DNA from 2 places in the Corynebacterium sp. LK2510 genome. Region 1 is predicted to be linked to the other one. Evidence: predicted binding sites of a transcription regulator. Region 1 holds the regulator's gene; the other holds the start of a gene.
The links. The regulator LexA, encoded in region 1, represses DNA repair genes until DNA is damaged. The targets are predictions, from matches to a motif close to CGAACANNTGTTCG.
Positions count from the first base shown of each region.

Region 2: the regulator LexA is predicted to act here: its motif matches at 3,412-3,425, upstream of VVR41_RS05655 (HNH endonuclease signature motif containing protein).

Region 1 covers NZ_JAYWLR010000001.1:136,258-147,965, forward strand. Annotated here, with positions in the region: gene dapF (diaminopimelate epimerase) at 1-405, shown strand, start outside; gene VVR41_RS00635 (hypothetical protein) at 412-933, opposite strand; gene VVR41_RS00640 (hypothetical protein) at 957-1,694, opposite strand; gene hflX (GTPase HflX) at 1,934-3,496, shown strand; gene VVR41_RS00650 (uracil-xanthine permease family protein) at 3,574-4,863, shown strand; gene VVR41_RS00655 (DeoR/GlpR family DNA-binding transcription regulator) at 4,876-5,661, opposite strand; gene lexA (transcriptional repressor LexA) at 5,792-6,481, opposite strand; gene VVR41_RS00665 (hypothetical protein) at 6,698-7,069, shown strand; gene nrdR (transcriptional regulator NrdR) at 7,229-7,687, shown strand; gene hrpA (ATP-dependent RNA helicase HrpA) at 7,701-11,603, opposite strand; gene VVR41_RS00680 (hydrogen peroxide-inducible genes activator) at 11,671-11,708, opposite strand, start outside.
Region 2 covers NZ_JAYWLR010000007.1:58,403-70,110, reverse strand. Annotated here, with positions in the region: gene VVR41_RS05665 (FecCD family ABC transporter permease) at 1-740, opposite strand, end outside; gene VVR41_RS05660 (ABC transporter substrate-binding protein) at 795-1,967, opposite strand; gene VVR41_RS05655 (HNH endonuclease signature motif containing protein) at 2,122-3,381, opposite strand; gene gluQRS (tRNA glutamyl-Q(34) synthetase GluQRS) at 3,540-4,442, opposite strand; gene VVR41_RS05645 (queuosine precursor transporter) at 4,398-5,102, shown strand; gene tgt (tRNA guanosine(34) transglycosylase Tgt) at 5,099-6,355, opposite strand; gene VVR41_RS05635 (MMPL family transporter) at 6,348-8,786, opposite strand; tRNA gene VVR41_RS05630 (tRNA-Ser) at 8,895-8,979, opposite strand; gene VVR41_RS05625 (CsbD family protein) at 9,022-9,228, opposite strand; gene VVR41_RS05620 (nucleoside deaminase) at 9,318-9,746, opposite strand; gene VVR41_RS05615 (tRNA adenosine deaminase-associated protein) at 9,786-10,268, opposite strand; gene VVR41_RS05610 (prephenate dehydrogenase) at 10,308-11,342, shown strand; gene VVR41_RS05605 (carboxypeptidase-like regulatory domain-containing protein) at 11,390-11,708, opposite strand, start outside.

The DNA.
Region 1 (11,708 bases):
CTCGGCGTAGATGTGGGCAATCCGCACCTCGCCGCCGTCATCCCGGGTCTGAGTGCGGACGCCCTGTCCGACCTCGAGCTGAGCCAGCCGGCCTTCGACCACGAGTTCTTCCCCGAGGGTGTCAACGTCGAAGTCCTTACAGAGCTTGAGCACGGCGACGTCTACATGCGCGTGTGGGAAAGGGGAGTGGGCGAGACCCGCTCTTGTGGCACGGGCACTGTCGCTGCCGCGCGGGCCGCGCTGGCGGATGCCGGCATAGAGAACGGGACGGTCAAAGTCCACGTCCCCGGTGGCGCGGTACGTGTAGACATCAACGCAGGCCAGGCGGTTATGACCGGGCCGTCGCGCATTGTTGCACGTGGCGAGGTCGACATCGCCGCGTTGATGGCCCCAAGCCGAGGTTAGGGGCCGTTAGCGCGTGCCTGGACCAAGCTCCCGGGCCGCGCGTTTTGCGTTGTTCCACGCGGAATCGAGCGCTTGGGCGCGTTCATCTGCCACGGCGATGAGACGCTCCAATTGTGCGCGGCTCATCGTGCCTTCGCTGATGCGGGCGTCGATCCGCGAAACAAACCGCCGGGCGGACGACGCCAGCGCACGGAATTCCTGAATGTCCGGATGGGTGGTGTAGGGGTCGGTGAGAGCCGGCATGTAGAGCGTGCGTTGGGCCAACGCATCCGTTCCCAGACCCGCCTCGAGGTCATCGAACTGCGCGAGGATGTCGGCGATGTCGTCGCGAGCAATCTCCAGCGACGCGGTCAGCGATGCAAGCTCCGGATCGGAGTTGTAGCGGCGCAGCAGAGCGAATACTCCCGCTGCGAGCAGCACTGCCACGACAATGCCCGGTACGCGCAGGGTGATAACGAGAACGATCGCCGCAGCGATGAGTAGACCCGCACCGAGTGCGCGGCTTAGGTCCCGGCCGGAGGAGTCCACGGTCTGCCCGATCTCGCCCTGGCCTAGTGGCCGCCGCAGCCGCAGGCGTCACCGCATCCGCCGCAACCGCCCCCGGTCGGAGTGGGTATCGAACCCGTGAGTACGGCCGAGCCTGCGATGACGGAATTGCGCTCGGGCAACTCACCGTCGGGTAGGCATACCTCGAAGGGGAAGGCCCCGTCGACGGAGACGTGAATGAATCGCGCGCCGGTGAGCTCGCTCGTGCGGTACTGCGCCTCAAGCACGCGAGCGGAAAACTCCGCGCGGGCGTCGGGGGCGGTGGCAGCGCCGGAGGCGACCGCCGCAGCTCCGGCGGAGCGCACCTCGCCGAGGGTCGCCGACTCTGCAGCGTGGTAGTCCTCGGCGGTGGCGTAACGGCGCACGTCGAGGCCAAGGGCAGTGACGGCGAGCTCCTGCCACTGCAGCGTCGGGCCGTCGGAAAGCAGTGGTCCCTGCGCAAGGTTGAGCGTGACCGAGGCGATGCGGTTGCCGTGCGGGTCGACGATGTCGGCGAGCGCGACGACGTCGTCAAGCATGCTGATGTGCGCGTACGTGCGCGTGGAGGCGTCGAAACCCGCGAAGGTGGCGAACGGCTCGACGGCGAGGATGGTCAGCTGCGCGCCAGAGGGGTCTGCGTACTGGATGAGTTGGCCGCCACGGACCTCGCCGACCACGCTGAGGCGATCAGTGGCGATTGCTGCTTCGACCGCGTCCTGCCACGTGTCAAAGCCGAGGCCGATGCTGCTCAGGTCCGAGATGATTGTCTGGCTCATACCAGCGCATCTTAGTCGTGCTGGCGAGTGTGGCGGCAACCGCGTGAGCGACGTCCGTAGGCGAGACGTGTATTCGGCAACCCTTGCTGTCAGAGTGTTGGGAAGCAGCGGGAAGAAAAAGCCGCCGCGCGGTGTTGTGCGGGATGACGTGACATTTCCCTTTATCGGGCCCGTGCCGGCCCAACAACATCCACGGCAGCGATGCCATCTCGTAGACTAAGGACTCAATGACACAATTTTCAGACACACATTTCTCCGCCGACTCGGGCGCGTTGACGAACCGCGACTCGGCGTCAGCGGAAGATTCGCAACAGGCGCGTCACGACGAGCTGCTGCGTCAGGCATTCCGACACAACTCACCCCAGCCCGGGGACAATGATGGCGCACCGACCGTTGGTGCGCTCGACTTGGAGGAGCGCAACGCGTTTCGGCGCGTCATCCGTGACACGGAACTGCGCTCGGAGGACACCGAGGACGGCTATGAGGTCGAGTACCGCAAGCTGCGCCTTGAGCAGGTCATCCTTGTCGGTGTGTGGACGGAGGGCACAACCGCGGAGGTTGAGGCCAACATGTCCGAGCTCGCGGCCCTGGCAGAGACTGCTGGTGCCGAGGTCGTCGACCTCTTGTACCAAAAGCGCGACAAGCCAGACCCGGGCACGTATATCGGCTCCGGCAAGGTGACCGAGCTCAAAGAAATCGTCCAGGCAACTGGCGCGGACACTGTGGTGTTCGACGGCGAGCTCTCACCCGGCCAGTTGGTTGCACTCGAGGAAGCCTTGAGGACCAAGGTGATCGACCGCACCATGCTCATCCTCGACATCTTTGCGCAGCACGCAAAGAGCAAAGAGGGTAAAGCACAGGTCAGCCTGGCCCAGATGGAGTACCTCTACACCCGCACCCGTGGCTGGGGTGGAAACCTGTCGCGCCAGGCGGGTGGACGCGCCGGTTCCAACGGCGGCGTGGGCCTGCGTGGTCCTGGTGAAACTCGGATTGAGGCGGACCGCCGCCGCCTGCGCTCGGAGATGGCCAAGCTGCGCCACGAGCTGCGCGACATGAAAACCGCGCGCGAGATCAAGCGCGCCAAGCGGCAGCAGTCCACCACCCCGAAGATTGCGATCGCCGGCTATACCAACGCGGGTAAGTCGTCGCTGATCAACGCGATGACGAACGCGGGCGTGCTTGTCGAGGACGCCCTGTTCGCCACACTGGACCCGTCGACGCGCCGCGCGAAGCTTGCCGACGGCCGCAGTGTCGTCATGACCGACACCGTCGGCTTCGTCCGCCACTTGCCCACTCAGCTCGTGGAGGCTTTCAAGTCGACACTGGAGGAAGTCACCAACGCTGATCTCCTCCTGCACGTAGTCGACGGCTCGGACGCTTTCCCGCTGAAGCAGATCACCGCTGTGAACAAGGTGCTCTCTGACATCACGCGTGACACCGGCGAGGCAATCCCGCCGGAGATCATCGTGGTGAACAAGATCGATGAGGCTGATCCGGTTGTCCTCGCCGAGCTGCGCCACGCCTTTGACGGAACGGGCCACGAGGTTGTGTTCGTCTCGGCATTGACGGGTGAGGGCATCCCGGAGCTCGAGGGCCGCATCGAGATGTTCCTCAATACCCTTGACGCCCACGTGCAGATGCTCGTGCCCTTTACGCGTGGCGATGTGGTCAGCCGCATCCACGAGGAGGGCACGGTGCGCTCCGAGAGCTACGAAGAGGACGGCACGCTTATCGACGTCCGCCTCCCGCGCGTCCTTGCCGATCGATACGCGGAGTTCGTCATCGCCTAGGTGGCTGCGCCCCGGTGCGCAGCCACCCTGGCAGCCACTTGACGTGTGTGCGCCGCACGGGAGCATAATGGCGCTTCGTGAGTACTTCATCTAAATGGACCCTCCACGGAGACGGACGCCGAGTCACCCCAGGTGCGGTCGTAGCACCGCATGAGCGCCTCAGTTGGCCGAGGACAATCGGTATCGGAATGCAGCACGTTGTGGCAATGTTCGGTGCCACACTGCTGGTTCCGACACTGACCGGTTTTCCTGTCAATACAACACTGCTTTTCTCCGGCCTGGGCACGATCATCTTCCTTGTGTTGACCCGGGACAAGGTGCCCTCCTACTTGGGGTCGTCATTCGCCTTCATCGCGCCGCTGACCGCTTCCCAGGCCTATGGAGTGGGAGCGCAGCTCGGCGGAGTCGTTGTGACAGGTATTGCCCTGATCCTTGTCGGCTTCCTCGTGCAGGCCGCGGGCAGACGAATCATCGATGCGGTGATGCCTCCTGTGGTCACAGGCGCGATCGTCGCGCTGATCGGCTTCAACCTCGCGCCAACCGCGGTACAAAACTTCGAAGCGCAACCCGCGATTGCTGGAGTGACTCTCGCAACCATCCTGCTCTTCACAGTGGCAACCCGAGGGATGGCCGCGCGGCTCAGCATCCTCGTCGGTGTCATTGTTGGTTGGGTCGCAGCAGCCCTGACCGGTGGCTTGTCACAGGACGCACTGGAGACAATTGCCGACGCCCCGTGGCTCGGATTGCCACCGATCCACACTCCGCAGTTCCACCTCTCAGCAATTCTTGTCACCCTGCCGGTGTTGGTGGTCCTGATCGCCGAAAACGTGGGCCACGTGAAGGCAGTGGGGGAGATGACCAAGGAAAACCTGGACGGATACCAGGGTCGCGCGCTCATTGGTGACGGTGTCGCTACGACGCTCGCGGGAAGCTTCGGTGGTTCCGGTACGACGACGTACGCGGAGAACATCGGTGTAATGGCCGCGACGAAGGTCTATTCCACGGCTGCCTACTGGGTGGCCGCACTGTTCGCCATCGCCCTCGCGTTCGTGCCGAAGTTCGGCGCCGTCATTTTCACGATCCCCGTCGGCGTCCTGGGTGGTGCTTGCCTGGTGCTCTACGGCCTCATCGGCATGCTGGGAGTGCGGATCTGGCAGGACAACCGTGTGGACTTCACACATCCTGCCAACCTGGCGGCGGCGGCGGTCGCGCTCATCGTGGGGATCGGTAACTTGTCGCTGACCATCGGCTCCGTCCAACTCGAGGGAATCGCCCTAGGCTCAGTCGGTGTGATCGTGGTGTATCCCCTCATGAGGGCCGCATACACCACGTTTGGGGAAGGCTCCTACGACGGCTTCGGCAGGTAGCCGTAGCGCGGATCAGGGCGCAGCGAGCACGACCTCGATGCCGTGGTCCTCGAATCGCTCCACAATTGAGGGTGGAGCCCCAGCGTCGGTGACGAGAACGTCGATGTCATCCAAGGTGGCGAAGTTGACCACGTAGTCGTTACCTAGCTTGGACGAGTCGCAGAGTACGACGACCTTACTTGCGTTTGTCACCATCGCCGCTTTAACGGCCGCCTCCTGGGCGTGGGCGGTAGACAGCCCATGATCGACGGTGAGCGCATTGGTGCCGATAAACGCTACATCGGCCGTCATCAGGGCCAAACTACGAAGGGCAGTGTCTCCGACGACCGCTTGCGACAGGGCTCGTACCTTCCCGCCGAGCAACTGCACGTTCGTTAGACCTTCGCTGGATAATTCCAGAGCGATCGGGAGGGAATTGGTGACGATCGGCAGATCGTCGGCGCCGGGGTGGTCCACGAGCTGGGAAGCGAGCATGCTGATCGTTGTGCCGGAATCCAGAAAGATACCGCCCTCGGGGTGATCCGGAATGAAATCGAGGGCTGCCCGGGCGATGGCGGTCTTCGCGCCGGAGGCCGAGCGGTAGCGTGCGTCGAGAGGCACCTCAGCGCTCAGGTAAGCCTGGCTGGCTACGGCACCACCGTGCACACGGTGGATGACACCTTCCGCGCTGAGTACCGCCAAGTCCCGGCGAATGGTCTCCGCTGTGACGTCGTATCGCTCAGCCAATTCAGTGACGCTGACGCGCCCCGCAACCGCAGTCAGCGATGCAATCTGGCGACGCCGTTCATCCGCGTACATTCCTACCTCCGCGTTCCTCCGCCACCGGATGGTGGGCATTCGATGGCATTGTTGAGAACTATTCTCTCAAATCCTGCCCTACCAGAGCGAGTCCGGGGATGGGGCTCCCCCTGGCGGGGGAGTGGAACTGTTACAGCGTGCGGAAGACAGAGATCACGCGGCCCATGATCTGCGACTCGTCGCCCTTAATGGGAGAGAAAGCATCGTTGTGGGGCAAAAGCCACACTCCTGTGGAGTCGCGGTGGAACTCTTTGACAGTCGCTTCGCCGTCGAGAAGCGCGGCGACAAACTCGCCCTCCTCAGCCACAGGCTGGGAACGCACCACTACCCAGTCGCCGTCGAGGATGCCGGCGTCTCGCATGGACTCGCCGACAACCTGCAACATGAAAAGCTCTCCGTCGCCGAGAAGGTCTCCCGGCAGCGGGAGGTAGCTCTCGACGTTCTGCTCCGCCAAAATGGGGGAGCCCGCCGCGATTTGTCCGACAACAGGGATAAAGCGTGCGGCGGAGGCATCCTCCGGAGTGTCGACAGCTTTGGCTTTGGCCCGCGAGGGAGCTTTCGTTGCTTCCGGCAGGTGGCGCAGATCGACTGCGCGGGGCTTGTGGGGGTCTCGGCGGAGGAAGCCCTTCTTTTCAAGCTCCTTGAGCTGGTAGGCGACCGAGGATGTCGACTGAAGTCCCGCGGCATCTCCAATTTCTCGGATGCTCGGCGGATAACCGCGAAGAACGACCGCATCCCGGATCACTTCTAGGATTCGCCGCTGCCGATCGGACAGGACGCTGAGGTCGAGTTCGTTTGCGTCATTTCTCTTGCGGGCCATTGTAGTTTTCCCTCTTCTCTCTCCGACACCGTGCGTTCCTCATCCAAAGTAACAGATAGGGCAAACATGTTCGAGTCGTCTGCGTTTTGTGTAGACACCTTTTGGGTCATGTGCTATAAATCGAACACAGCAGCGAGACTCGAACAACTGCGCGAACGTTGGATTGCAGTGTTGGGTCACCGTCCTACACTGCACCCATCGAACAAAGGAGAGACCATGACCATTGCAATTCGTCCCACCGTAGCTGGGTCCTTCAAAGCTCCTACTGCCTTACGTTCTGCTCGCCCGGCGGAAATCTGGGACATTCCATCGAGTGGTGTTCGAATGACAGAGGGATCCTCGGTCCGGACTCTGCACGCACATGTTCGAACGTCTGAACGCTCACGATTCGAACGAGTTTCCGCCGAGAATTCTGGGTTCGAACGGGAAGGCGTACGTCAAGACGTTCGTGCGGGAGTTCTCCTCGGAACCCTCGCCGGCTTCGCGCTGCTCGTGGGTTCTTCGATTGGCGGCATCTTCGCTGATGGGGAAAATGCCTACGCTCCGGTTGACACCACCCGCGAGGTCATTCACGCTGAGCTGCGCTAGCTGTACAGCTAGCGTGGCCTCACTCGTTGATCGGGTTGCCTTCCAGATTATGATGGCCCTACTGCAGTTGCCATTCGTGTTGACTGCGCTGCTTAGATGCGCCATGTGCGGAGCCGACCTCACGGAGGTCGAATCCTCCGCGGAAGGAGAAAGGCGAGAATGTACTGCCCGTTCTGCCAGAATCAGCACTCCCGGGTGATGGACTCCCGGGCAATTGACGCGGGCTCGGCTATTCGGCGCCGCCGCGAGTGCACTGAGTGCGGGGGACGCTTCACCACGGTCGAGAAGGCGATCCTGATGGTGATGAAACGAAACGGTGTCAGTGAGCCATTCGACCGCGACAAACTTATCGTCGGCGTGCGCCGCGCGTGCCAAGGCCGCGACGTTTCCGATGACGCCCTCAAGCGTCTGGCTCAGCAAGTCGAAGAGACCGTCCGAAGCCACGGAAGCTCCCAGGTCAACGCCAACGACGTTGGACTGGCCGTTCTGGAACCGTTGCGCGCGTTAGATGAGGTGGCGTATTTGCGATTCGCCTCCGTATACAAATCTTTCGAGTCTGCGGATGATTTTGAATCCGAGATTCGACTCATGCGTCGCCGCGACCGGGAACGCTTCTAGGCCGCGGCCAGGACTACGCAAGTTTGTCGATCATCTTCTCGATGCGACGTTGGCTCACCGGTTTCGCGGTTCCGAGTCGTTGAGCGAACAGGCTGACGCGCAGTTCTTCGATGCGCCAGGCTATTTCCTTGAAGGCGGGGGTCTTTTCTCGGCCAGCTGGCAGCCGGGAGACCTTAGTGGCGAGCTGATTCTTCACCGAATCCACAACCGCCTGGCGCTCTGCGTCACGATCTGGATCCAGCGCCATGTCCTCGAGGCGCAGTTTCATCGCGGCGATATAGCGCGGTAAGTGCTGGAGGCGCTCCAAACCATGGATAGTCAGAGCATGGCGAGGTAGGTAGAACGCCAACTGCGAACGCATATCGTCGATTGCTGGGCCCTCCCATTTGCTTAACTCCGCGGCAATGTTTGCGTATTCGACAAGTCCTGGAGCAATTCCGACCACCATTCGTCGCACAGCACCTGGTGTCTCGGGCTTCACCTTGGACACCAACGCTTCGAACTGCTCGGGGCTGCGCACGGGCCCACCGTGAGCAAACATGAGGTCTCGGATGCTGGCAACACGGGCGTCGTCGACAAGCCCTTCAGCCCCACCATGCGGGTAGTTATCCACTGCCACCTTGTGCCGCAGCGGAAGCCCCTTAGTCATCTGGGACGTTGACACCGATATCTCCCGCAGGAGCAGCGTAAGCGTTGCAGTGACCATCGACGCGTCTGCGGCGGCGCGGGTTGGGTGGACCCGAACGCGGACCCCGGTGCTGGTCACCTCCAGCGCGGGGAAAGCTTCAACCACGTTGCCGTCGATGGTGGTTTCGACCGTCTCGTCGATGGATCCCAAACTGTCGGCGGTCCATTTCTGCACCGTGTCCGTTTCCGAATGCTTGGTGGCCTTAGATACCGAGGTCCGGATGTGCCCAGCTTGGCGCTGTTTCAGCGCGCTGAGATCCTTGTCGTGATCGATGGTGTTGCCGCGCTTATCGATCGCGGCGTAGGTCACTCGCAAGTGAGCAGGCAGTGCATCAGGGCGGAAGTCACCGGCATTGATGCCGGCACCGCCGAGGGAGCGCAAGACGTCTGCGAGCTGTTCGACGAGAGGGGATTCGCGTGGCAGCAATTTGGGCACCGCTCGGGCGGCGAAGTCGGGGGCGGGCACGACCGTGCGTCGCAGGGCCTTGGGCAGTGTGCGGATCAGCTCGGTGACCAGCTCTTCGCGCAGGCCCGGCACGAGCCAGTCGAACCCGGAAGCGTCGAAGCCCGCCAGGAGAGGAACGGGCACGTCGACGGTGATGCCGTCCAACGGGTCGCCCGGCTCAAACTTGTAGCGCAGCGCATAGTCGATGCTGCCTTGGCGCCAGGTGGGAGGGAAGGCGGTGTCGGTGGCGACGGCGGAGTCGTCGACAAGCGCGGCCGGGTCGAAGTCGAGGAATGCCGGATCCGCTGCCCGCTTCTTCTTCCACCACGAGTCAAAATGGCGCGCGGTGGTGACGGACGCGGGCAGCCTCTCGTCGTAGAAGTCGAACAAGGTGTCCTCGTCAACGACGAGTCCGCGGCGACGAAGCTTCTCCTCCACCTCAGAGGCTTCCTGCAGGAGGGCCTCGTTGTGATCAATAAACGTGTGGTGGCGGTTCCAGTCGCCTTCGATCAGCGCGTGACGGATGAACATGATGCGCGCGCCCTCGGGATCAACCCGGTGCAGCGGGACGAGGCGGTCGCGCACGATGGGCACACCGTACAAGAGGGACTTTTGGTGAACCATCGCCGCAGAACGCTTGCGCGACCAGATCGGGTCAGAATAGCTGTGCTTGAGCAGGGGGCCAGCGGCCTTCTCGACCCATTCCGGCTCAATTTTTGCCACGTCGCGCGCCCACAGCCGAGAGGTCTCCACGAGCTCTGCGGCCATAAGGAAAGCCGGGGGGCGCTTTGCGAGGGAGGACCCGGGGAAGACAAGGAAATGGGTCCCGCGCGCACCGAGGAATTCGCGGGACTCGCCTACGCGTGCTCCAATGCTCGACAAAAGGCCCGTCAGCAGAGACTTGTGGATAGCATCCGCGTCCCGTTCCCCGGCGATATTCTCGGCCCTGGACCACCCGAGCTGCTTTTCGACGTCGCGGAGCTGGCGCACCAGGTCGTACCACTCGCGAATGCGCATGTAGTGGAGGAACTCTTTGGTCATCCGCTTGCGGAAGCGGTTTCCGGACAGCTCGTCGCGCGACTCGTCGATGTAGTCCCATAGCTTCAACGCCGAGAGGAAATCAGACGTTGTGTCCTTAAAACGCGCATGTGCCTGGTCAGCTTGGGCTTGGAACTCCAGCGGGCGTTCTCGAACATCCTGAATGGTCATGCTGGCGACAATGATTGTGACGTCGTCCAACACACCGAGGCGTTCGGCCTCAACTAGCATGCGCGCCATCTTCGGGTCGACGGGGATGCGCGAGATGTCGCGGCCGATGTCACTGAGCACGGGAGCCCCGTCGCGCTCCTTGTCCGTGACGGCTCCGATCTCGTGGAGGGTAAGCAACCCGTCGCGCACGGCCTTGGGATCCGGCGGCTGGATGAAGGGGAACTCAGAAATGTCGCCCAGGCGCAGCGAAATCATCTGGAGGATGACACTGGCGAGGTTGGTGCGCAGGATCTCCGGGTCGGTGAACTCGGGGCGTGCCTCGAAATGTTCCTCGGAATACAAACGAATTGCGATGCCGTCGGCAACGCGACCGGATCTTCCAGAGCGTTGGTTGGCGGAGGCCTGGGAGATTTCCTCGATGGGTAGGCGCTGCACCTTGGTGCGCGTGGAGTAGCGCGAAATTCGCGCGAGCCCGGTATCGACAACGTAGTGGATTCCGGGCACCGTTAGCGAGGTCTCCGCGATGTTAGTGGACAGCACGATTCGCCGACCCGAATGCGGAGAGAAAACACGGTGCTGTTCGGCGTTGGACAGTCGCCCGAACAGGGGAGTGACCTCCACTCCGCGCCACCGCTTCTTTTCGATGGCTTCCATCGCGTCGCGGATGTCGCGTTCCGAGGAGAAGAAACAGAGGATGTCGCCGTCGCCTTCCCGCATCAGCTCCTCGACGGCTTCTACTACGCCGTCGATCATGTCGACGTCCACTTCTTTGCCGCCGACGGTGGACACGAGCGGGCGGTAGCGGATTTCAACGGGATAGGTGCGCCCGGTGACTTCAATGATGGGGGCAGGGGTCCCGTCGGGTGCTGCGAAGTGCTGCGCGAAGCTTTCCGGATCGATGGTCGCCGAGGTGACAATGACTTTCAAGTCAGGGCGGTGGGGTAGAAGGCGTTTGAGGTAGCCCAGAAGGAAATCGATGTTGAGACTGCGCTCGTGCGCCTCATCAATGATGATGGTGTCGTAGGCGTTGAGGAAACGGTCGCGCTGCATCTCGGCGAGCAGGATGCCGTCTGTCATGAGCTTCACGGCGGTTGTCTGCGAGACACGGTCGTCGAAGCGAATGGCGTATCCGACGCTTTCGCCGATCTTCTGGCCGAGCTCGTCGGCGATGCGTTCTGCTACGGTGCGTGCGGCCAGCCTGCGCGGCTGCGTGTGGCCAATCAGGCCGCGGCGTCCGCGGCCGAGCTCGAGGAGCATCTTCGGAATCTGAGTAGTCTTACCCGAGCCCGTCTCACCAGCGATGATCACGACCTGGTGGTCGCGCATCAGCTCCATGATGTCTTCTCTGCGCGCGGATACGGGCAGCTGCTCCGGGTAGGAAATGGCTGGGATGCCGGCATCGCGCGCAGCCACAGCAGCGGCTGCGGCGTCGATGTCGCGCGCGATCGCCTCGAGAGCCTGAGGGGCGCGGGCTTTCTTCAAGCGTCGCTGGAAACGGCGCACCTCGGACAGCGGGACGGCGTCCAGACGGTCGTGGAGGTCGGCGCGGGTTGGGGCAGTGGAGGCATCGTTCATAACTGCCCAACTACCTTAGTCGTTCGGCCTGGATACGACCTCAGCGCAGGCCGAACAACGCGGGGATCTACCCCGCAATCACTGCCTTGCCGCGCTCGACGGCGT
Region 2 (11,708 bases), on a different contig from region 1:
GCGCGTTCATCACCCAAGCGCAGGGCAGTGAGCTGCCACGACAGGAACCACATCACGGGTAGGGAAACCACCAAAGCACCGGCGACGACGGAATTGCCCAGCCACGTCGCGCGGGACATGGACCCCATCATCCAAAAGACAATGCGCTGCAGAGCTTCAGCGGAGGACCTGTACTGCATCAGTGCGAGGAGGGCCTGGAAGAGAAAGACCAGACCGATTCCCAGCAGGATCATGGTCTCCGCGCTGGCCTTTTTCACAATTGCTGCCGCAATGATGACTCCGGTGGCGAGCATCGAGGAGCCCCACGCCATCGCCGCCAGGCTCAGCTGTGGGTGACCCAGCGGGTTCCAGCCCAGCACGATGCCGGCGGCGCCACCAAAGGCAGACGCTGCAGAGATGCCCAAGGTGAACGGCTCCGCGAGGGGGTTACCCAGAATTGTCTGCATTTGCGAACCCGCGGCACCCAGGGACATGCCCACCAGTACCGCCATCACCGACATGGGCAGGCGTAGTTTCCACAGCACGGTATGTGCGGTGTCGTCTAAGGAAGACGGGTTTACAAGCCCCACAAAGACATCGCGCACGCTGAGGTTCACGGGCCCGACAATTGTGCCAACGGTGAAGGCGGCAACGGCGAGGAACACGAGCCCCGCGATGATGAGCCGTCGCCTGCGCACGACCTTGTTGTGGCTTTTCAGCAGCTTGTCGATGCTCTCGGCGCACGCATCATCCTGGGGCATTATTGCGGCAGTCAACAGTTTTCCGACTTTCTACCTGGTGGGTGGGCTGGCGGCCTAGTTGGCGTCTGCTGTGAAGAAGGTGCCCGACGCGTCGAACGGAACGTACTTGTCGTGGGCGTCGCTCCACTCCTTGTCGAAGTCGAGGTCCTCGAACAGATCCGGGTGCAGCCACTGAGCAATGCGCTCGATGGCCAGGTAGTTCAGCGGGGAGTCGTAGAACTGGTGCCACATAGCAAGGGTCTCACCGTTGTTCATGGCTGTTACCTGGTCCACGCCAGCGATGTCGGACAGGTTGCCCAAGGACTCGCGCGCTGCTGCTTCTTCCGTGGTGTAGCCGAGGGTGACGTGAGTAACCTTCTCACCCTTCGGGGCCCACGAGCCGCCGGTGACCAGGACCTTCTCCGGATTTTCCTGAATGAGCTTTTCCATGGTGATGTCGCCGAACTCAGAGTCGAGCAGACGGTCGCCGATGTTGTCGCCACCGGCGACACGGACGAAGTCACCGATGTTGGAGTTCTTCACCGTTGAGACGCCGTCCTTGTAACCGGCTGCACGCCACACGAAGACGCTGGGCTTGTCAGCCTTGGCCACGCGGTCTTCCACGCTCTTAACGGTGGAGGTCCACTCGGAGTTGAACTCCTTGGCCTTGTCTTCCTTGCCGAGGAGCTGGCCGTAGATGTCCACGGACTTGGTGGTGTTCTCCAGCGGGTGGAGGCGGAAGTCGGTCACCACGTACTTGATGCTTGCGGCGTCCATCTTCTCGAGGATTCCCGCGTCCTTGGCGGCCTTGTAGTGATCCAGGGTGATGGTCATGACGTCCGGGTTGTAGGACACCAGGTTCTCCACCGACACGTCTCCCTTGCCCAGGTTGCCGATGGTCGGCACGTCTTTGATCTCAGGGTGGGCTTCCGTCAAGCGCTCGTAGTAGGACGGCGCTGCCTTGAGGAGGTCCTCACCCATCGCGACCACGTGGTTGGTGGGGTTGTCACGGTCGATGATGGACGTCGCGAACAGCGCTCGGCCCTCGCCCAGGATGATGCGCTCGGGCTGCTTGTCCAGCGTGACGGTGCGACCGACGACGTCGGTTACCTCGATCGGTCCACTTGCCGAGGGCGTATCGCCCGCGCCGGTCGCGGCGGTGTTGCTCGAGTTTCCTGCGCATGCCGTCAGGGAGACGGACGTGACAAGCGCGAGTGCCGTGGCGGCGACGCGTTTCCACACCTTCATGTTCTGTTCCTTTCACAAGTCCCGAGGACGCTTTCCTCAACTTAGGACAGGCTTACCTTAGGGTGTTTAGGTAAGGCTAGGCAAACCTTTGTCAGGAAACGCTGGTAAAGGCCTGAAAGGACTCGCACCGGGTGCCTCAAATCCTCCTCTCTCGTTAGAACGGCGGGGCGTCGACGGACATGTCGTCGACCGGGGTGATTGTCGGATTTTCCGACATTCCGTCACCGTCACCCCGAGTGTCGATTCGCTTTGCGGCTGCCCGGGTGGCGGCCCGGCGGGCGTCGATAGCTTGGCCAACTGTTTGCACCCAGTTGCGGGAGGCCGCCGCGGTGGGGCCGGTGGCTTCGGTGCGCTCCCAGTGCCCGTCGGCGAAGAGCCAGATCACGTCGTCGGTCGCTGGGTCGATCACGTAGGTCGCCCGCTTGTCGGTTTTCACGTTGTGGTGATGTTGGCACAGGCTGACCAGATTGAACGCTGCGGTCGGGCCGCCGTCAGCGAAGTCCACGCAGTGATCCTTCTGGCAGGCCGCGGCCGGCCGGGAACAGTGCGGGTAGCGGCAGGTCCCGTCGCGCGCCTCGACCGCGCGCTTGATCAGGTCGGGGGTGACGTAGGACGGGCTGACACGACGGGCCGCACAGTCAAGGTCCACCGTGCGGGACGCCTTCGAGTCCAGCAGTTCCGCGGTGGAGCCGTCCACCCAGCCGAAGCCGCGCACGTAGCCCGGTGCGTGATTGACGTCGCTCGCCCGGTAGGTGTGCAGCACCACTTTCGGAGCAGCCATCTCACCGAGCACGAGCCCCTTGAGCGCTTCAGCCTCGCTGATCGAAAACTCTTTCGCCGCCGCAGAGACGGCCGCGTCGATCAGGAGGGCGTCGGCAGCTGAGTACTCCGCATAGATCCCGACCCTGCCCCCGCCGGCGGGCGTCGTGTCATACGTCGGCGGGCGATCTTTGTCGGGCGCAGGATCGATGGAGGGGTCCTCCACCGCAACGAGCGCGTTGAGTTTGCGGCGCAGATTCGCCACCGACGGCAGCACCTGGCGGGGCCTGCGCGGCGTAAGGTAGCGCGCGACCGCGGCGTCGATGCGCGCAAGCACCTCCAGATCAGGCTCGGGACCAAGCTTTCCGAGCACGTTATCGATAGCAATGAGCCGCGCGAAGTCCAGATGAAACAGCCTCTCTTGAACCTCCCTGAGCCGAGGCAGCTCATCGAGGCGGTGTAGCGCGAACACAATGGCCGTCACCGAGAACACACTGCGACCCGAGGCAGCCGCCAGCACATCGACGACTTCTTCGAAGTCCGCATCGATGGGCGGCCGGTTCGCTTGGAACAGTTCGTATTCAGCTCGACGCGTTGCCGTGAGCGCCTCCGCGAGCGGATCGCCCGGCGTATTGACGGTGTAGAAACCCTCCATGATTTATCCCCCTGAACGTGTGGCTTGTATCGCACACATATTCGTATCAAGGGGTCCGGACATGTGGCCCGGCGTTTCCGCAGGTCGCGGGAAGGCACCGCGAAAAAGTGACTAAACTCACATAAAATCGATCTCAGCCGCCAGCCCTACCGTTCTCGTCACTCCCACACCCACGGCCGCCGCGACACCCTCGCCGGGTCGAACACCTCCAGCAGCTCACGCGCCGACGCCACGCCCTCACACCCCAACGAGCACCCCAACGAACGCACCAGTTCGGGCCATGCGGCATCCAAACCCATCTCTCGCAAGGTCACCGCCCCATCGCGCTTGGCCAGGCGCTTACCGTCAGCGTTAACCACCAGCGGCACGTGCACGTACTCCGGCTCCGCATACCCCAACAACTGCGCCAGGTACGCCTGGGCGGGTGCGGACATGAGCAGATCATCACCGCGCACCACCTGGTCGATGCCCTGCTCGCCGTCATCAACCACCACGGCGAGGTTGTACGCCCAGTCACCCGCCTGCGCCTGGTTGAGGTTGCCGCCACGGCGCACAATAACGTCGTCGACAGGCCCAGTGACAGCACCATGGAAGAAGTCGCGCACTGTCCACTCCGCAACAGACGAACGCAGGCGCAGGGCGGGCATGCGGTGATCGTCGGCAAGCTCCTGGCGTCGTAAAGCTCGCTCGGCGTCGGTGAGGTTGCGGCAGGTCCCCGGGTACATGCCGGGCTGGGCGTGGGGCGCGCTGGCGGCCTCGCGAATGTCGCGGCGGGTGCAGTAACACTCGTACACCGGCAACTTCTTCAGCGCCGCCTCGTACAAATCCGAACGCTGCGACTGGTAAACCACCGGCGGGTCGAAATCGATGCCGAGCGCTTCGAGATCTTGGATCTGCCTAGCCGCGGACTCGGCAGAGGAGCGCTCCGAGTCAATATCCTCGACACGCAAGTAAAACGCCCGCCCGCTCTGACGCGCGAAAAGCCACGCAAGAAGTGCTGTGCGCAGGTTGCCGAAATGGAGATCCCCACTCGGCGAGGGCGCGTATCTGCCAGCGTTCATGGCCCTAGGATATTACGGGTGACACACCCAGCTACCCGTTCCCCGTACCCCGTCCTAGTCGCCTTCTTCTGCGCGATCTTCCTGATTTCTAACATCACCGCGCAAAAAGGCGTGCAGATCGGCCCGCTGATCACCGACGGCGCGTTCTTCCTGTTCCCCCTGTCCTACGTCATCGGCGACGTCATCGCCGAGGTCTACGGCTTCCGCGCCGCCCGGCGCGCCGTGTTCACCGGATTCGCCATCGCGGTGGTTGGCATCGTGTCGTTCTACGTGGCGATCTACCTGCCGCCGGCCAGCTTCTACGACGGCCAGGACACCTTCGCCGCCGTGCTCGGCTTGCTGCCGCGCATCGTGGTTGCCTCGCTCGCCGGCTACGTCGTCGGCCAACTGCTCAACGCCTGGGTGCTGCAGAAAATGAAGGACCGCTTCGGCACCAGCAACCTCTGGGCCCGCCTGATCGGCTCGACCATCGTCGGCGAGTTCGCGGACACGCTGCTGTTCTGCGCAATCGCCGCCGCCGTCATTGGCATCGAGACCCCGGGCCAGTTCATCAACTACGTCGTGGTCGGGTTCCTGTGGAAGACGCTCATGGAGGTCATCGTCATGCCTTTGACCTACGCCGCCGTCGCGTGGACTCGCCGCGCGGAAAGCGCCGCCTAGCTTCTCGACGCCGCGTAATACCGCCCAAGAAACTCGTCGCGGAACTCCTCGTACCTGCCCGCATTGATCGCCGCGCGGATGTTGTCCACCAACCGGATCATGAACTCGAGGTTGTGCATGGTGCACAACGTCCCGGCCAGGAATTCCTTCGCGCGCAGCAGGTGGTGGATATACGCGCGGGAGTAGTTCTGCGAGACGTAGCCGCCGAACTCATCGTCCACCCCGGCGAAGTCGCGGCGGAACCGCGCCGCAGCGAGGTTCATCCGCCCGTCGAGCGTGTACACGCCACCGCGGCGCCCGAGCCTGGTCGGCGCGACACAATCGAACGTGTCCGCGCCGGCTTCGACGGCCGTGAAGATGTCGTCCGGCTCCGAAATGCCCAGCAGGTGCCGCGGTGCATCCGCCGGCAGCTCGTCGGTCACCCACCCGACGATCGTGCCGAGGTTCTCCTTCTCCAACGCGCCGCCGATGCCGAAGCCACCGAAACCACGCTTCCCTTCGGCGCGGGCCTGGCGGTCCAGGTCGAGCAGGCCTCGCGTGGCCTGGCGGCGCAAATCCTCGTACTGCGCGCCCTGCACCACGCCCCATAACGATTGCTTCGGCTTAGCGGCGCGCTCGCGAGTGAGCCGGTCGTGCTCATCCAGGCAGCGCTTCGCCCACCTTCGGGTGCGCTCCACGGAATGCTCCTGGTAAGCGCGGGTATCCACCAGCGTGGTCAGCTCGTCGAAAGCGAACATGATGTCGGCGCCAAGCTGGTGCTGGATCTGCATGGACACCTCGGGGGTGAAGCGGTGCTTCGAGCCGTCGATGACGCTTTTGAAGTCCACACCGTCGTCGTCGACACGCGCCATGCGGTCCTTATTGGCCGCGCGGATGTCCGAGTCCACCAGGCCTTCAGTGCCCATCGCGAGGACCTTCTTGAACCCCACACCCAGGCTCATCACCTGGAACCCGCCGGAATCGGTGTACGTCGGCCCGCCCCAGTTGGCAAAGGCAGACACTCCCCCCGCCACGTCCACGATGTCCGGGCCCGGCTGCAGGTAGAGGTGGTACGCGTTGGACAAGATCGCCTGCGCGCCCGTGGAACGGATCTGCTCCGGCGTGAGCGTCTTCACGGTGGCCTTCGTGGCTACCGGGATAAACGCCGGGGTCGCAATGTCACCGTGCGGGGTGCGGATCACACCGGTGCGCCCGTGCTTGCCGGGTGCGTCATACAGCGTCGTCGCCACCTCAAAAGTCAGGTCCTCACGCATGGCTCGCCTCCAGGCTTTCTCGCTTCTCGACGCCCACCTCACGGCGCTTACCTTCAAACTTCTTCTCCAGCCCGGTGCCCTCCACGTCCAGGTCCGGCAGGATGCGGTCGAGCCAGCGCGGCATCCACCACGTGGCGCGGCCGAGGATGAACATGGTGGCGGGGACGAGGGCCATGCGGATAAAGAAGGCGTCGAAAAGCACTGCCGCACCGAGGGAGAAGCCGAAGATCTGGATGAACGGCAGCGGCTGGTCAATGAACGCCACAAAGACCGCGATCATAATGATCGCCGCGGCCGTGACGACACGCGCGCCCTGGGCGAAGCCTTCGACCGTGGCGGTTTCCACGGCGGCGATCTCCGGGTTCGGGTGGCCATTGTCGCGTGCCTCGAGATATCGCTCGCGCATGCGTGTGACCAGGAAGACCTGGTAGTCCATGGCCAGGCCAAACGTGACGCCGATAAGGAAGATCGGCATGAACGACAGGATCGGGCCGGGGGTGTTGACCAGGCCGGTAAAGCCCATCTGGAACACCGCGACGGTCACACCGAACGCCGCGCCCACCGACAGCAAGAAGCCCAGGCCCGCAACGAGCGGCACCATCAGCGAGCGGAACACAAGGATAAGCAGGATGATCGCCAACCCCACCACGACGGCGAGGTAGAGCGGCATCGCGCCCCCGAGCTCCTCGGTGATGTCCATCTGGACCGCGGTCAAACCCGTCAACCCGATGTCCACACCGGTGGCGTCCTCCACCTGAGTGTTCGTGCTACGCAGCGCGTGGGCGACGTCGAGGGTGTACTCCTCCTCCGGCCCGCTGACCGGGGTGGCCACAATCTGGGCCGCGGTGAAATCCTCGTTGACGTTGATCAGCTGCGCATGGCGGATGCCGTTAACCGACGACGCCTGCTCCACCGAGTACAGGAAGGATGCGAGCGACGCCTTGGTCGTCTCGTTGCCGACCTCGTCGGGCATCGCCGCGATGTAGGGCTGAAGGATCTCCGCGTCGGGGTTCACGCCGTGGGCGTCGACGATGACCATGAACTGGCCGTTGACACCTGGGCCAAAGCCCTCACCGATGAGGTCAGCCGCCTTGCGCTGGGTGGTGTCGAGGTTGGAGGTAGTGTCCGACGGCAACGCCATCTCCAGGTTAAGCACCGGCAGCGACAGCGCACCGAGTCCGAGCACCACGGCCGCCATCACGACAGCCGGGAAGCGACGCACGAAGTTGACCCAGCTGCGGCCGAGGGACTTGTTCTCCAGATCCTTCGCCGGGCGAGACCCCGGGCCAGGGTGTCCGGCAACACCCGGGATCTTCAGGCCAAAGGAGCGCTTCCCCCACGCGCCAAGCAGCGCCGGGATCAGCGTCAGCGCGATGAGCACGGCGATGAACACGGTGGCCGCGGCAGCCAAGCCCATCCAGGTAAGGAACTCGATACCGGCGAGCGAGAGCGCCACGAGCGCGGTGAAGACCGTCGCACCCGCGAACACCACCGAGGATCCCGCCGTGCCGGTAGCCAAGCCCGCAGCGTCCGGGGCGTCGAGCGTGGCACGTTCCTGCCGGTAACGCGACAGGATGAACAGGGCATAGTCGATGCCGACCGCGAGACCGATCATCACGGCGAGGACCGGGGTGACGTCGTTGAGCTCGACGAAGTAGGTGGCGCTCAAGATAAGCAGCGCACCAATGCCCACGCCGATCACGGCGGTGACAACGGGCATAGATGCCGCGATGAGCGAGCCGAACGTGACCACCAGGACCACGAACGCCACGGCCAAGCCAACTGCCTCGCTGCCGGTCTTGATCTCAATGGGATCGCCGAAACCGGGCCCACCCGCCTCCACCTGGAGGCCGGCCGCGCGGCCGATGTCCATCGCGTCCTCCACCACCTGGCGGTCTTCCTCGCTGACGGACATGGAGGACTCGGCGCCGAAGTCGAATGCGGTATAGGCGATGCGGCGGTCGTCCGAAAGCGTGCGCACGTTGTACGCGTCGGCGCGGGCCGTCTCCTCCGGCATGCCCATGCTGGTCATCTGTTCGACGATCATGCGGCTGATCTCGGCATTGACAGCCACGGGGTTGCCGAAGCGCTCCGTGTTCTCAATGTCCGGGAGGTTGTCGCGGATGTAGCCGACCGTCTGGTCCATGGCCCGCATGTTCTCCGGCTGGTCCAGCGTCTCCCCCTCCGGCGCGGCGAAGACCACATTGACCGTCGGCGCATTCGCAATATCGCCGGAACCGGGGAAGTTCTCGTCGAGGGTGACTAGGGCATCAATGGACGGCGTGCCCGAAATCGCGAACTCGGAGGTAAACGGTCTGGAAAAAGCCGCGGCCCCCGCAGCGGCGGCCGCCAACAGCATCAGCCATGTCACGATCACGCGCCATTTGTGCAGGTAGGACCAGCGTCCGAGTCGGAAGAGGAGATCAGCCATAAACTTTCCGCGGTTGAAGTGTCAAAGAGCCTTGAGGTCTCCGCCATCATATACGCCAGGCACGACAAAGCCCCCGACCTGCTGGTCAGGGGCTTTGTTCCTACCTTGCGGTAGCGGCGGGATTTGAACCCGCGGTGGTTTTACCCACACTCGCTTTCGAGGCGAGCACCTTCGGCCGCTCGGACACGCTACCGCCGATTAGCGTAACGGCAGCAGGCCCGGGACACCAAATTTGCTACTTCTCGCGGCTGTCCTGAATGTTGGCCGCGATCTCGTTCGCCTTGTCCTTAACGGCGTCGCGCACCTCGGCTGCCTTCTCCTTCAGGCCGCCGCCGAGCTGGTCAGCCTTGCCGTCGTTCTCGAGGTCCTTGTTGCCGGAGAGGTCGCCGGCAGCTTCCTTCGCCTTACCCTTGAGCTGGTCGCCCTTGCCTTCAAGTGCCATGAGGAGACTCCTTACCTAAAATCGATTGTTACTAACGCCTCCACTGTAACGACGCCGCTTGGGTCGCCGCGTAACAATTCCATGACGGTTCAGCGCAAGGAAGCGAAGAAACGACTGAGCAATTCCGCATTCTCCTGCTCACGCACCCCGCCGCGCACGTCGACGGTGTGGAGGTGGTGCGGGTCCCGGAGGGCGTCGAGAAGCGAGCCCACGGCCCCCGTCTTTGGCTCCCACGCCCCGAAGACCAGGCTTTTCACCCGCGCGCCGAGGATGGCACCGGCGCACATGGTGCACGGCTCGAGGGTGACCACGAGCTCGCAGCCGTCAAGCCGCCACGTGCCCAGCCGGCGCGCGGCATCGCGGATCGCCTCCACCTCGGCGTGGGCGGTGGGATCGCCATTCGCTTCACGACGATTCACCCCCCAGCCCACCTCGTTGCCGTCCGCGTCGAAAATGACGGCGCCGACCGGGACATCGCCGTGCGGGGTGCCCGCGGCGACCTCCATCGCCCGGCCCATTCTCTCGTGAGCACGGCGCTCCAGCTCGCTGACCACCGCTTACTCGAGACAGTCAGCGAGCTCGTCGGCGAAACCGAGCTCCTCTGCAATGCGCATAATCGCCTCGTGCGGGTCGTCCCCACTGTCGAGCACGATGCTCAGGACCTGCTCGGACAGCCCGAGATCAGCAAAAATGCCAAAGTCTCCGTCCGGCCAGCCATCGATGTTGTCCAGCTCGTCCGGGTCAATATCGGGGATGTCGATGCCGGCCTCATCGAGGATGTCGGCCGCGAAGTCGTCGTCGACAGCCATGGTCGCGTCCGAAATAAGCAGCCGTGTTTTCGACGGGCCAGGACGAACGATAACGAGGTACTCCTCCTCCACGTTGAGGATGGCAAAGGCCGCACCTTCGCTGCGCAGCGCGCGCACCGCCGCGACGGAGGTCTCCAGGCTGTCGAAATCGTCTTCGAACTCCCGCACAACCCACTCACCGCCGTCCGCAGCAACAGTGACGGCGTACCCGTCCTCGAAATCCTGGCTCATGCCTAGTGAGAATAGCGGGGGTGTGCAACACTTGTCACCGTGACTGACCGGTTCCCGCACTCCCTCCCTCCGCTTTGCATCATCGGCCTCGGGCTGATCGGCGGGTCCATCATGCGCGACGCTGTGGCCGCCGACCTCACCGCCTTTGGCTACACCCTGTCCCGCTCCGGCGCACGCCAGGCACAGCGCGACGGCTTCGACGTGTCCTCCGACCTGACCGAGACCCTGCAACGCGCCGCTGACCAGGACGCCCTCATCGTGGTAGCCACCCCCATGCACGCCGTCGCCGGGGTCCTCGACGCCATCGTCGAGCACGCCGGAGGCTGCGGCATCACCGACGTAGTCAGCGTGAAGCAGCCCGTCTACAACCTCGTGCGCGAGCGCGGGCTTGAGAACCAGTACGTCGGCGGCCACCCAATGGCCGGCACCGAGAACTCCGGGTGGAACGCCTCCCAGGCGGACCTGTTCGTCCGCGCAGCGTGGGCTGTCACCTACGACTGGGCCATCGAGCTCGACGCCGAGGGTGCCTCCGTACCAGCACAGTGGGCGACGCTGTTCGGCCAGGTGTGCAACCTCGCCGCCGCCCTCGGCGCCGAGGCCGTCCCCGTCTCCGGCACGAAGCACGACGAGGCCGTCGCCCGCGTCTCCCACCTGCCCCACGTCATCGCCGAGGCGCTCTCGCTGGTCGGCGACCAAGGCGGCACCCTCGCCCAGTCGCTTGCGGCCGGGTCATTCAAGGGCGCGACCCGCGTGGCCGGCACGGACCCCGTCCTCGTGCGCAACATGGTGGAGACCAACGCGGCCGCGCTCGTGCCGGTTATCGACGAATACATCGCCCTACTCAAGGACGCCCGCGACGGTCTGAGCGGCGACGCCCCCTCCATGCAGGAGCTCGCCGAGGCCGGAAACCGTGCCTACACGCGCCTTGCTGCCCGTTCCGGGGCGCGCCGCGAGTCCGTCTCCCCGGTGCGCATCTCGTCGCGCCCGGTCATGCGCGTCCACCCCGGGGCGCCGGGCTGGATCAACCAGCTCAAGCAGATCGAATCGCTCGGCGCGCGCGTCGAGGTGTTCTAGCCGCTCGCTTCTCGACGCCTAGTTTCCACGCCTAGCTCTCGCGTCGACTAGCTTTCGCGGCGGCGGCCCATGAACACGTAGGCGGCACCGACGAGCAGCAGCAGCGTACCCAGACCGATCACGGAGGTCATCGGGGTACCGGTGTCGGCAAGGTTGCCCTTGCGCGCGTTCTTAGCGGTCGTCGCGGTGGACTTAGCGTTGCCGCTCTTCGCCGTGTTACTCTTCGCGGTGTTGTTCTTCGCCGCAGCAGCTGCTCGGCTGGTGGTCACGCCCGCGCTGACGGTGCGCGCACCGGACGTTGCCGACTTAGTCGATGTGGTGGACTTCGTCGTCGAGGTCGTCCGCGTCGTGGTGGCCTTCGATCCG